DNA from 2 places in the Pseudomonas sp. S11P7 genome. Region 2 is predicted to be linked to the other one. Evidence: predicted binding sites of a transcription regulator. Region 2 holds the regulator's gene; the other holds the start of a gene.
What was found. Region 2 encodes FliA, which starts transcription of late flagellar genes. Its sites were predicted from a motif close to CTAAAGTTTNNNNNNNNNNNGCCGNTAA; they were not measured.
Positions count from the first base shown of each region.

Region 1: the regulator FliA is predicted to act here: its motif matches at 2,973-3,000, upstream of M0746_RS03870 (methyl-accepting chemotaxis protein).

Region 1 covers NZ_JALPKS020000002.1:838,157-842,046, reverse strand. The annotation lists gene M0746_RS03880 (glycerophosphodiester phosphodiesterase) at 1-429, shown strand, start outside; gene M0746_RS03875 (PepSY domain-containing protein) at 586-891, shown strand; gene M0746_RS03870 (methyl-accepting chemotaxis protein) at 1,236-2,858, opposite strand; gene M0746_RS03865 (transporter) at 3,135-3,890, shown strand, end outside.
Region 2 covers NZ_JALPKS020000002.1:3,834,318-3,843,677, reverse strand. The annotation lists gene flhA (flagellar biosynthesis protein FlhA) at 582-2,711, shown strand; gene flhF (flagellar biosynthesis protein FlhF) at 2,723-4,063, shown strand; gene fleN (flagellar synthesis regulator FleN) at 4,180-5,010, shown strand; gene fliA (RNA polymerase sigma factor FliA) at 5,007-5,747, shown strand; gene M0746_RS17635 (chemotaxis response regulator CheY) at 5,915-6,286, shown strand; gene M0746_RS17630 (protein phosphatase CheZ) at 6,305-7,093, shown strand; partial or broken gene M0746_RS29540 (chemotaxis protein CheA) at 7,147-9,360, shown strand, end outside.

The DNA.
Region 1 (3,890 bases), 3.0 Mb from region 2:
AAGATCCTGCTGTTGTGGGTCGGCGAAGGCAGCATTGAGCCGAAATCGAACGTGACCTTTGCCGCCTCCGGCGAGAACGACAAGAACGTTTTCTACGGTAAACAGGAACCGAAGTCGGAAGCTGAATTCAAGCAGTGGGTCGACTTCGCCAAGGCCCAGGGCGCTATCGGTACCGGTCCGTCGGCCAAGCTGACCCATGGCGGTGACCAGAGCTATTCGGATCTGGTGCAGCCGTGGATGAATCAATACACCCATGATCAGGGCATGCTCGTGCACGTCTACACCGTCGATGAGCCGGTGGATTACGAGAAAGTCATGGCCGCCGGTGTCGATGGCATCTTTACCAACCGCGCCAGTGAACTGTTGAAGTTTTATAAGCGCCCGGCGGCGGGCAGCGTTGATGAGGTTTTGAAGAAGAACGGTTTCTGAGCCGTTATCGAGTCGCCTGCTTCGCGAGCAGGCTCGCTCTCACAAAGAGCAGTTTTATCGCGAAGCAGAGATTTAAGGGTGAATTAAGTTGCGCTGGTTAATCTGAACCCACTTACACAGATCAACCACTTCAACGCACCACCAAGGAATGAACCGATGAAAACTTTGACTGCCCTGTTTACCGCCGCTGCCCTGACCCTCACCGCTGGCTTGGCCCAAGCTGACGTGCGCATCGACCAGATCCCGCAACTGGTGAAAGACGGCAAGATCAAGTCGCTGGAATCGATGAACGCCGAAGCGCTGAAACTGCATCCGGGTGCGACCATTACTGATACCGATCTGGATAACCACTTCAACGGTTATGAGTACGAAGTTGAACTGAAGACCGCTGATGGCAAAGAGTTCGACGTGGACTTTGATGCAACTACCGGCAAGGTTTTGAGCAACAAGCAAGATACTTGATAGAGCGCTGGTAAAGAGCCGCACGATTGAATGATCGTGCGGCTCTTTTGTGGCTGGCGTTTGGCGTGAGGCTTGGGGTGACTGGGAAATCGATTCCCCCTCACCCCAGCCCTCTCCCCCAAGGGGGCGAGGGAAAGGGAGCAGATCGGGGGCCATTCAAAGCCTGAGTTCGCCTTGAGATCTTAGTTATTCGTTGATCTGTTCAGAGCCTGAGTTCGCCTCGATATTTCAGGTCGACGTATCTCCAGCAATCAACACGGTCAGTCCCCTCTCCCGAGGGAGAGGGCTAGGGTGAGGGCCAAGCCATCACGCCGAAAACACTGACATACCACGACCCAAACCAATCAAGCACTCAACCGCGCCGTCACTTCATTCAACTGCCCCGACAGACCATGCAGATTCTGGCTGGCACTCTCGGTGCGCTGCACATTGTCGAGGTTGGTGCTGGCAATCGCAGTGATCTCGGTGAGGTTGCGCGAAATGTCTTCGGCCACCGACGTCTGCTCCTCAGCCGCAGTAGCGATCTGCCGGTTCATGTCGCGAATCGCTTCCACGGCATGAGTGATGCGCTCGAGCATCGCGCCAGCCTGAGTCACTTGCTCGACGCTTTCATCACTGCGCGCCTGGCCGTTGTCGATGGCGTGCGCAGCGTCTACCGCGCCAGTCTGCACGCTCTGGATGATCTGGTTGATCTCGATGATCGACTCAGCGGTGCGCTGCGCGAGGTTGCGCACTTCGTCGGCGACCACGGCAAATCCACGTCCTGCCTCACCGGCGCGGGCCGCTTCGATGGCAGCGTTGAGCGCGAGCAGGTTGGTCTGTTCGGCGATGCCGCGAATCACTTCCAGTACCTTGCCGATGCGCCCGCTATCCGCTTCGAGACGGCGGATCACGGTGGCGGTGTTGGCGATTTCGCCGCGCATCTGCGTGATCGAATGAATGGTGGTCTGCATGACCTTCTCGCCCTGCTGCGCCGACTGATCGGCATCGTCGGCAGCGCGGGCGGCGTCGGCGGCGTGGCGCGCGACTTCCTGGGCGGTGGCGGACATTTCGTTCATCGCCGTGGCCACCTGATCGGTGCGATTGAATTGCTCGTTGGTGCCGCCGGCCATGGTTGTGGCGATGGCGTTCAACTCGCCGCTGGCGCTGTCCAGATCGCTGGCACTGCGCTGCAAACGGCTGAAGGTGTCGGCGAGGAAATCGCGCAAGGTGTTCGCCGCGGTGGCGAGATTGCCCAGTTCGTCCTGCCGCTCGTTGGTCACCCGTTCGGCGAGTTGGCCACGACTCAATTGGCTCACATAGTCGATGAGTTTGCGGATCGGTTCGACCAGGTTGCGGTTGACCAGCCACAGGCTCAGCAGGCCGATCAACAGCCCCGACGCGAGCATCACCAGCAAGCCGATCCACACAGTGCGATCGGCACCGGCACTGATCAGCGCCGACTGCTCGGTGCCCTGCTGGCGCAGTTCTGCGACCAGTTCACTCATCTGATCGCTGGTCGCGCGGTCGACACCTTTGACTGCGGCATCGCCCGTCGCCGGATCACCGCCGGCGGCGACGTAGGCATCACGGCCCTTCTGGTAGGCCGCGCCGAGTTGGCGGTGTTCGTCACGCAGGCGTTCGATGCGGGTTTTCAGGCTCGGCTCGATGCCGCTCTGGCCGGCCAGTTCGCCGAGGATTTTCTGTACGTCGCGCTGACGGTCTTCGAACTGGCCCCAGTACTTGGCCAGATCCGCCGGTTGCTTGCCGCGCAGCAAGACGTTTTTCCATTCCTGCACCTGCACCTTGAATTGCAGGTTGGCTTCGTCGATCAGTTGCGACGTGTGCAACGGCCCGGCGAGCAACTGGCTGTAACTCTGTACGCCGTTGGACAGGAAATGGAAGCAGGCCAGCGCGATCAACAGCACCGCCAGCAGACTGCCGCTCAACAGGGCGAGCATTTGCGCTCTCAGGGATTTTTGCAGCATCGAAGATACTCACGACAGGGGTGGAGCACGCCCGGAACGAGCGTGAAAAATGGCCGGACCTCCCTGTCGGCGAACCTTGGCCCAAGGCCAATGGCGCGCAACCTAACTCAGCTGAGATCGGCGTGCCAGAGCCCTTCTTGAGAAACTTCCGACAGCCGGTAAGGCATTGATTTGACGCCGTTTTACTGTCACATAAATGTCATGTGACATTGCGATGATGCCGCTCAGGTGAACCTGTAAAACCCGCATCAACCGCCCTCCTCGCAGCGAGCCGCCATGAATCACAGCCTCGATATCAGCCATCGCGATCCGGACCTGTTTGGTTTGCTCTATGGCTTCCGTTTTCTGCCCGGCGAAAGCGGTCGCGAAGTCGATTCAGCGACGGCGCTGCGTTGCTTGCAGGACGACAGCGACAGCGGCGAATTCCTCTGGCTGCACTTGAATCTGGCCCACGCCGCCTGTGAGCGCTGGATGAAAAGTCATCTGCAGTTGCCGGAAGAATTTTTCGAAGCGCTGCATGAGGGCTCGCGCTCGACGCGCATCGAGCATGTCGATTCGGCGCTGCTGGCGGTGGTCAACGACGTGGTCTTCAACCTCAGCAGCATGGTCTCCTCGGACGTGTCGACGCTGTGGGTCTGTGTGCGCAGCAAACTGATCGTCAGCGCACGCCTGCAACCGCTGCACTCGGTGGACAAATTGCGCTCGTCGGTGAAGGCCGGCGAACGCTTTCGTTCGCCGTCGGAATTGCTCGTGCATCTGTTGCGCGATCAGGGCGAAGTGCTGACGCAGATCGTGCGCAAGACCAGCCTGAGCGTCGACCAGATCGAGGACGAATTGCTCTCCTCGCGGCTGTCGACCAACCGCGCGGAACTCGGCGCCAACCGCCGCGTGCTGGTGCGCCTGCAACGTTTGCTGGCGCTGGAACCGGGTTCGCTGCTGCGCCTGCTCAACCGTCCGCCGCCGTGGTTGCAGAAGGAGGACGTGAAGGAGCTGCGCAAGTCCACCGAGGAGTTCGCGCTGATCATCAACGAC
Region 2 (9,360 bases):
GCAGGTTAGCGAACCGGTCTCAGGCACCCCGGTAGACCCGAAGGTCTCCCGCATACAGCCGCCATAACGTTATTGCGGGCGAAGATCTCCGCAACGTTGCTACGAACGCTGATGCACTGAGAGAGTCCGGGTCGCTAAACCCGATCGCTGATTCGTCAGCGACCGGACCACAATAGAACCCGGCCCCAAAGCGCACAAGCCGGCGGATTCTGGCTTGGCTGTAGGCAATGGCGCAAGGATTTGTAGCCTTGAGACCGTGTCTGCAGGTGTCTTTTAAACAGCTTCGTTTAAATCAAAAAGTTGTGCCGAATCTGATGGCCTCTTCGCGAGCAGGCTCGCTCCCACAGTTTGGAATGCGTTTCAATCTGACATTTGGAATGCGGTCCCCTGTAGGAGTGAGCCTGCTCGCGATGGTTTTTCAGTCGATGAATTCGAACCAGACACACCGCTATCGCGAGCAGGCGAAGGCCTACACTGGCCGTGTTTTTCACTCATCGGCAAAGTTGGAAGGCTTCTTGCAATACCCGCCGTGCGCCCACTCGGGGCGTCAAAAGTTTGCTTTAAAGGAACGGGGAAAACCGGTGGATCGCTCTCAGTTATTCAACACTGCTCGCACAAACGTTGCCGACCTCAGTCGAGGCAATCTGGGCGTGCCGTTGCTGTTGCTGGTGATGCTGGCGATGATGATGTTGCCGGTGCCGCCGTTCCTGCTCGACGTGTTTTTTACCTTCAACATTGCCCTGTCGATCGTGGTCCTGCTGGTCTGCGTGTATGCGTTGCGGCCGCTGGATTTTGCGGTGTTCCCGACCATTCTGCTGGTCGCGACGCTGTTGCGACTGGCGTTGAACGTGGCCTCGACGCGGGTGGTGATGCTCCACGGTCAGGACGGCCACGCCGCCGCCGGTAAGGTGATTCAGGCCTTCGGTGAGGTGGTGATCGGCGGTAACTACGTGGTCGGTATCGTGGTGTTCGCGATCTTGATGATCATCAACTTCGTCGTGGTGACCAAGGGCGCCGGGCGGATTTCCGAGGTGAGCGCGCGTTTTACCCTCGATGCGATGCCCGGCAAACAAATGGCGATCGACGCCGACCTCAACGCCGGTCTGATCGATCAGGCCCAGGCCAAGGCGCGCCGCCAGGAAGTCGCGCAAGAGGCCGAGTTCTACGGTTCGATGGACGGTGCCAGCAAGTTCGTGCGCGGTGACGCCATCGCCGGCCTGCTGATTCTGTTCATCAACCTCATCGGCGGCATGGCCGTCGGTATCTTCCAGCACAACATGGGTTTTGCTGACGCCGGCAAGGTGTACGCCTTGTTGACCATCGGTGACGGTTTGGTGGCGCAATTGCCATCACTGTTGTTATCGACAGCGGCGGCGATCATGGTGACCCGTGCTTCCGGTTCGGAAGACATGGGCAAACAGATCAACCGGCAGATGTTTGCCTCGCCGAAAGCGCTGGCCGTGGCCGCAGGTTTGATGGCGGTGATGGGCCTGGTGCCGGGCATGCCGCATTTTTCCTTCCTGAGCATGGCCGCGCTGGCCGCTGGCGGCGCCTACCTGTTCTGGAAAAAGCAGAACGTCGCCAAGGTCGTGGCGCTGGAAGAGGTCAAGCGTCAGCAGGAACTGCTGCCGTCGCCGGCCCGCGCCATGGAAACCAAGGAGCTGGGCTGGGATGACGTCACGCCCATCGACATGATCGGTCTGGAAGTCGGCTATCGCCTGATTCCGCTGGTCGACCGCAATCAGGGTGGGCAGCTGCTGGCGCGGATCAAGGGCGTGCGCAAAAAGCTCTCGCAGGATCTGGGCTTCCTGATGCCGACCGTGCACATCCGCGACAACCTCGATCTGGCGCCGAGCGCCTATCGCCTGACCCTGATGGGCGTGATTCTGGCGGAAGCCGAGATCTACCCGGATCGCGAACTGGCGATCAACCCGGGCCAGGTCTACGGTACGCTCAACGGTATCAACGCCAAAGATCCGGCTTTTGGTCTGGAGGCGGTGTGGATCGAAATCAGTCAGCGCGCCCAAGCGCAATCGCTTGGCTACACCGTAGTCGACGCCAGCACCGTGGTTGCGACGCACTTGAACCAGATTCTGTACAAGCACTCCAGCGAGCTGATCGGCCACGAGGAAGTCCAGCAACTCATGCAATTGCTGGCCAAGAGCTCGCCGAAACTGGCGGAAGAGCTGGTGCCGGGCGTGGTGTCGTTGTCGCAATTGCTCAAAGTGCTGCAAGCGTTGCTCGCCGAACACGTGCCGGTGCGCGATATCCGCAGCATCGCCGAGGCCATCGCCAACAACGCCGCCAAGAGTCAAGATACCGCCGCGTTGGTGGCTGCCGTGCGGGTCGGCGTATCCCGTGCAATCGTCCAAAGCATTGTAGGCACTGAGTCCGAGCTGCCTGTGATCACATTGGAACCAAGGTTGGAACAGATATTGCTCAATAGTCTGCAGAAGGCAGGACAAGGCTCGGAAGAGGGCGTTCTGCTGGAGCCAAGCATGGCCGAGAAGCTGCAACGTTCGCTCATCGAAGCGGCGCAGCGTCAGGAAATGCAAGGTCAGCCGGTGATCCTGTTGGTCGCCGGCCCGATCCGCGCGATGCTCTCGCGCTTTGGCCGCCTCGCCGTCCCCGGACTGCATGTGCTGGCCTACCAGGAAATACCGGACAACAAGCAAGTGACCATCGTTGCGACAGTAGGGCCCAACGGCTGAGGTAGTGGTTTATGCAAGTTAAGCGTTTTTTCGCCGCCGATATGCGTCAGGCCATGAAGCTGGTTCGCGATGAGCTGGGCGCTGATGCCGCCATCATCGGTAACCGCCGCATTGCCGGCGGCGTCGAGTTGACGGCAGCACTGGATTACAAATTGTCGGCGCTGGCGCCACGGGTTCCGAACATGGAACTCGAGGACGAGCTGCGCAAGACCCAGTCGCGCATCGTCACCGCTCAGGCCGAGTTGAGCCTGCGTGGCGAAGCCGACGGCAACACCAATCAGCAATTGTTCGCCGGGCTGCCGTTGACGGCCGGCCTGCCGCTGACCGCTGCCGAGCCGTTGACCGAGCCGACCTACGCTGCTCCGGCGCGTCCGGCCGCAGCGCCTGCGCAAGCCTCGGCGGGCGTTGATCCGCGTGCGCTGGACTCGATGCGTTTCGAATTGAACAGTCTGCGCGAGCTGATGGAAGTCCAGCTCGGCACGCTGGCCTGGAATCAGTTGCAGGGCAGCCGCCCGGCGCAAGCCAATCTGTATCGCCGTTTGCAGCGCATTGGCCTGTCCGGCCCGCTGTCGCGCGACTTGCTGGCGATGATCACTGACATCGAAGAACCGCGTCAGGCCTGGCGCATGTTGCTCGCGCATCTGGCGCGGATGATTGCCGTGCCGGAAGTCGAGCCGCTGGAAGAGGGCGGTGTCATCGCCATGGTCGGCCCTGCCGGCATGGGCAAGACCACCACGCTGGCGAAACTGGCGGCGCGTTATGTGCTCAAGTACGGCGCGCAGAATGTGGCGCTGGTGAGCATGGACAGCTTCCGCATCGGTGCGCAGGAACAACTCAAGACCCTGGGCCGCATTCTCAATGTGCCGGTGACCCACGTCGATCCGGGCCAGTCGCTGGTGCAGGCGCTCGATCCGCTGCTGCGCAAGCGCGTGGTGCTGATCGATACCGCCGGCCTGCAGGCCAGCGATCCGGCGCTGCGCATGCAGCTGGAAAGCCTGGCCGGGCGTGGCATTCGCTCAAAAAATTATCTGGTCCTGGCAACCACCAGCCAGAAACAGGTTCTAACCGCCGCTTATCATAGTTACAAGCGTTGCGGGCTGGCCGGCTGCATTCTGACTAAACTGGATGAAACAGCCAGTCTTGGTGAAGTGTTGAGCCTGGCGATCAGTCATGAATTGCCGGTCGCGTACCTGACCGATGGCCCACGGATTCCGGATGATCTGCATCTGCCGCGCCGTCATCAACTGGTCAGCCGCGCCGTCAGCGTGCAAATGCAGGAAGAACCCAGCGAAGAAGCCATGGCTGACATGTTCGCTGATATCTATCACAGCCCGACCAAGCAGGTTGGCTGAGGTAATCATGAACAGTTTTTGTACCTACATCGATGGTCTGCCACGCATTGTTCCGATCCGGAACGCGCAGCCAGTAATGTGGCCTCCGTCTATGCAAGACAAGGTAAAGAAATAACATGGGCAGCATGCATCCCGTACAGGTGATCGCGGTGACCGGCGGCAAAGGTGGCGTCGGCAAGACTAACGTGTCAGTGAACTTGTCGCTGGCGCTGGCAGAGCTTGGCCGTCGGGTCATGCTGCTGGACGCCGACCTCGGTCTGGCGAACGTCGACGTTCTGCTGGGGCTGACCCCCAAACGCACGCTGGCTGACGTCATCGAAGGCCGCTGCGAATTGCGCGACGTGCTGTTGCAGGGCCCGGGCGGGATTCGCATCGTGCCGGCGGCGTCCGGCACGCAGAGCATGGTCCACCTGAGCCCGGCGCAGCACGCCGGCCTGATTCAGGCGTTCAGCGACATCGGCGACAATCTCGACGTGCTGGTGATCGACACCGCTGCGGGCATTGGTGACTCGGTGGTCAGTTTCGTCCGCGCCGCGCAGGAAGTGTTGCTGGTGGTGTGTGACGAGCCGACCTCGATCACCGACGCCTACGCACTGATCAAACTGCTCAACCGCGATTACGGCATGAACCGCTTTCGCGTCCTTGCCAACATGGCGCAGAGCCCGCAGGAAGGCCGTAACCTGTTCGCCAAGTTGACCAAGGTCACGGACCGTTTCCTTGACGTCGCCCTACAATACGTCGGCGCCGTCCCGTATGACGAAAGCGTGCGCAAGGCCGTGCAGAAACAACGCGCCGTCTACGAAGCCTTTCCACGCTCCAAATGCGCTCTGGCCTTCAAGGCCATCGCGCAGAAGGTCGACACCTGGCCGTTGCCGGCCAACCCGCGCGGCCATCTGGAGTTTTTCGTCGAGCGTCTCGTGCAGCAAACCGCAGGGCCTGTGATATGACCGCCAGTGGCATGAATCTTTACAAGAAGTCGGCGCGTGACGCGCAGTACGAATTGATCGAGCGTTACGCGCCACTGGTCAAGCGCATTGCCTATCACTTGCTGGCACGGTTGCCGGCCAGTGTGCAGGTCGAAGACCTGATCCAGGCCGGGATGATCGGCCTGCTCGAAGTGTCGACCAAATACGACGCCAGCAAGGGCGCCAGTTTCGAAACGTACGCGGGCATTCGAATCCGCGGCGCGATGCTCGATGAAGTGCGCAAAGGGGACTGGGCACCACGCTCGGTTCACCGCAATACCCGGATGGTCAGCGACGCGATTCGCTCGATTGAAGCTAAAACCGGCCGTGACGCTAAAGATCACGAGGTTGCGGCCGAACTCCAATTGAGTCTCGACGATTATTACGGGATTCTGAATGACACTTTGGGCAGCCGCCTGTTCAGTTTCGACGACCTCTTGCAGGACGGCGAACACGAAGGGCTGCACGAGGATGGCGCCAGTGCTCATATGGAGCCGTCACGCGATCTGGAAGATGAACGCTTCCAGACGGCGCTGGCGGACGCGATTGCCAATTTGCCGGAGCGTGAGCGACTGGTGTTGGCGCTGTACTACGACGAAGAGCTGAACCTCAAGGAAATCGGTGAAGTCCTTGGCGTCAGTGAATCGCGGGTCAGCCAGTTACACAGCCAGTGCGCGGCCCGTTTGCGGGGGCGTTTGGGGGAGTGGCGAGCGCGCTGAAGGCAGTGTGGGGACACTGCGAAACGAGGCTGGTGCGGTGGTAAGCGGCGCCGGTCTCGATCCGTTGTGCTCCAGACAAACTTTAAGTGCTGCGCCAATTGATTGAAGTGGCGCGTCCAGGTGCTGGGCGCGTTTAAGACTGCTTGGAGGTCGAATTGAACAAAGACATGAAAATCCTCATCGTTGATGACTTCTCAACGATGCGGCGGATCATCAAGAACCTGCTGCGCGATCTTGGGTTCACCAACACCGTCGAGGCCGACGATGGCGTAACCGCCATTCCGGTCCTCAACAGCGGCAGCATCGACTTTCTGGTAACGGACTGGAACATGCCGGGCATGACCGGTATCGACCTGCTGCGCCACGTGCGCGCCGATGAAAAACTCAAGCACCTGCCGGTGCTGATGGTGACCGCTGAAGCCAAGCGCGAGCAGATCATCGAAGCCGCTCAGGCCGGTGTGAACGGCTACGTGGTCAAACCTTTCACGGCTCAGGCGTTGAAAGACAAAATCGAGAAGATTTTCGAACGCATCGGCTGATGAACGCGCGGGGGAGCTATGGAGCATAACGAATCTTCACAGGGCGATTTTGAATCGACCCTGAAAAAACACGCGGTCGAACTGGTCGAAAGCCTCGAAAAAGGCAGGTTCGGCGACGCGGTGCAACTGATCCATGAGCTCAATCAGACCCGTGACCGTGGCCTGTATCAGGAAGTGGGCAAGCTCACGCGTGAACTGCACAGTGCGATCGTCAATTTCCAGATCGATCCGCACATGCCGCAGGCCGAGGAAGTGTCGCAAATCACCGACGCCACCGAACGCCTGGGCTATGTGGTCAAGCTGACGGAAGCCGCGGCCAACCGCACCATGGATCTGGTGGAAAGCGCCACGCCGGTGGTCAACAGTCTGGCCGATGAAGCCCAGACGTTGAGCGCCGATTGGGGTCGCTTCATGCGTCGCGAGGTCGGGGCTGAAGAGTTCCGAGAGCTGGCGCGCCGGGTCGACGGTTTTCTGTCACGCAGCAGCACGGACAACCGTGCGGTGTCGAGCAATCTCAACGACATCCTGCTGGCCCAGGATTACCAGGACCTCACCGGTCAGGTGATCAAGCGCGTGACCCAACTGGTCACCGAAGTCGAAAGCAATCTGCTCAAACTCGTACTCATGGCCAGTCAGGTCGACCGCTTTGCGGGCATCGAACATGACCGTGCTGCGATGCTTGCGGAAAAAGATCCACAAAAACATCTCTCGCAGGGTGAAGGTCCGCAGATTCATGCCGATAAACGAGAAGACGTTGTGTCCGGTCAGGACGATGTGGACGATTTGTTATCCAGCCTTGGATTCTAGAATTTCTGAATTCGGGTTTTTTGGGTTTTTAGACCTGTAGGAGCACCCCATTAATGAGCTTCGGCGCCGATGAAGAGATCCTTCAGGATTTCCTGGTTGAGGCCGGCGAGATTCTTGAGCAACTGTCCGAACAACTGGTCGAGCTGGAAAGCCGCCCGGATGACGCAGATCTGCTCAATGCAATTTTTCGCGGTTTCCACACTGTAAAAGGGGGCGCCGGCTTCCTTCAGCTCAATGAGCTGGTGGAGTGCTGTCACATCGCCGAAAACGTGTTCGACATCCTGCGCAAGGGTGAGCGTCGCGTTGATGCAGAACTGATGGACGTCGTGCTCGAAGCACTGGACGCGGTGAACAGCATGTTCAGCGAAGTCCGCGAGCGTGCGCCAATCACCGCCGCGACGCCAGAGCTGCTGGCCGCGCTGGCGCGTCTGGCCGAGCCGCAAAGCGCTGACGAAGCCCCGGCTTCGCCAGTGGCCGAGATGATCGAGGAACTGGTCGTCGAAGGCGACGCGTCCGGCGACATCACCGATAACGAATTCGAGCAGTTGCTGGACTCGCTGAACGCCGTCAAGGCCGAAGCCGAAGCCCCGGCCGCTGCAGCCCCTGCGCCAGCCGCCGATGTGCCGGCCAGCGATGAAATCACCGACGCCGAGTTCGAGTCGTTGCTCGATCAGTTGCACGGCAAAGGCCAGTTCGCCGTTGACGCAGTCGCACCGACCGCCGCGGCGCCCGCCGCACCGGCCAAGGGCGACAGCTCCGACATCACCGACGATGAATTCGAAGCGCTGCTCGATCAGTTGCACGGCAAGGGCAACTTTGCTGTCGATGCGCTGGAATCGGCAATCGCCTCGGCACCTGCAGCCGCCGCCCCGGCGGCCGCCGCAGCCGGCAGCGACCTGATCAGCGATCACGAATTCGAATCGCTGCTCGACGAATTGCACGGCAAAGGCAAGTTTGACGCCGGCGCTGCCACTGCTGGCTCCGCATCAAGCGTGGCCACGCCGGCCGCCAAGGCTCCGGCTGCTGCCGCGGCTGCGCCAAAAGCTGCGCCGAAACCAGAACCAAAAGCCGAAACGCCAAAACCGGCCGCCGCTGCAGCCCGGCCCCGGCCCGTGCGCCTGCCGCGCCACCGCCTGAAAAACCGGCGAGCGAAGCCGAGACCACCGTGCGCGTCGACACCGCGCGGCTCGACGAGATCATGAACATGGTCGGCGAACTGGTGCTGGTGCGTAACCGTCTGGTGCGCCTGGGCCTCAACAGCGGCGACGAAGCCATGTCCAAGGCCGTGTCGAACCTCGACGTGGTCACTGCTGACCTGCAGACCGCTGTGATGAAAACGCGGATGCAGCCGATCAAGAAGGTCTTCGGGCGCTTCCCGCGTCTGGTTCGCGACCTTGCTCGTCAGCTCAAGAAAGAGATCAACCTGGAACTGGTGGGTGAAGAAACCGACCTCGACAAAAACCTTGTCGAGGCCCTGGCCGACCCGCTGGTCCACTTGGTGCGCAACGCCGTCGACCACGGCATCGAGTCGCCGGAAGAGCGCGAAGCCTCGGGCAAGGCCCGTGGCGGTCGCGTGGTGCTGGCGGCCGAGCAGGAAGGCGACCATATCCTGCTGTCGATCTCCGATGACGGCAAAGGCATGGACCCGAACGTGCTGCGTGCGATCGCGGTAAAACGCGGGGTGATGGACAAGGACGCGGCCGATCGCCTGAGCGATACCGAGTGCTACAACCTGATTTTCGCCCCGGGTTTCTCGACCAAGACCGAGATCTCCGACGTGTCCGGCCGCGGTGTCGGCATGGACGTGGTGAAGACCAAGATTTCCCAGCTCAACGGTTCGATCAACATCTACTCGACCAAGGGCCAGGGCTCGAAGATCGTCATCAAGGTGCCGCTGACCCTGGCGATCATGCCGACGCTGATGGTCATGCTTGGCAACCAGGCGTTTGCGTTCCCGCTGGTCAACGTCAACGAGATCTTCCACCTCGACCTGTCGACCACCAACGTCGTCGACGGTCAGGAAGTGGTGATCGTGCGCGACAAGGCGCTGCCTTTGTTCTACCTCAAGCGCTGGCTGGTCAGCTCCGCCGCTCACGAAGAGCAGCGTGAAGGCCATGTGGTGATCCTTTCGGTGGGCACTCAGCGGATCGGCTTCGTCGTCGATCAACTGGTCGGCCAGGAAGAAGTGGTCATCAAGCCATTGGGCAAGATGCTGCAGGGCACTCCGGGCATGTCCGGCGCCACCATCACCGGTGACGGCCGCATTG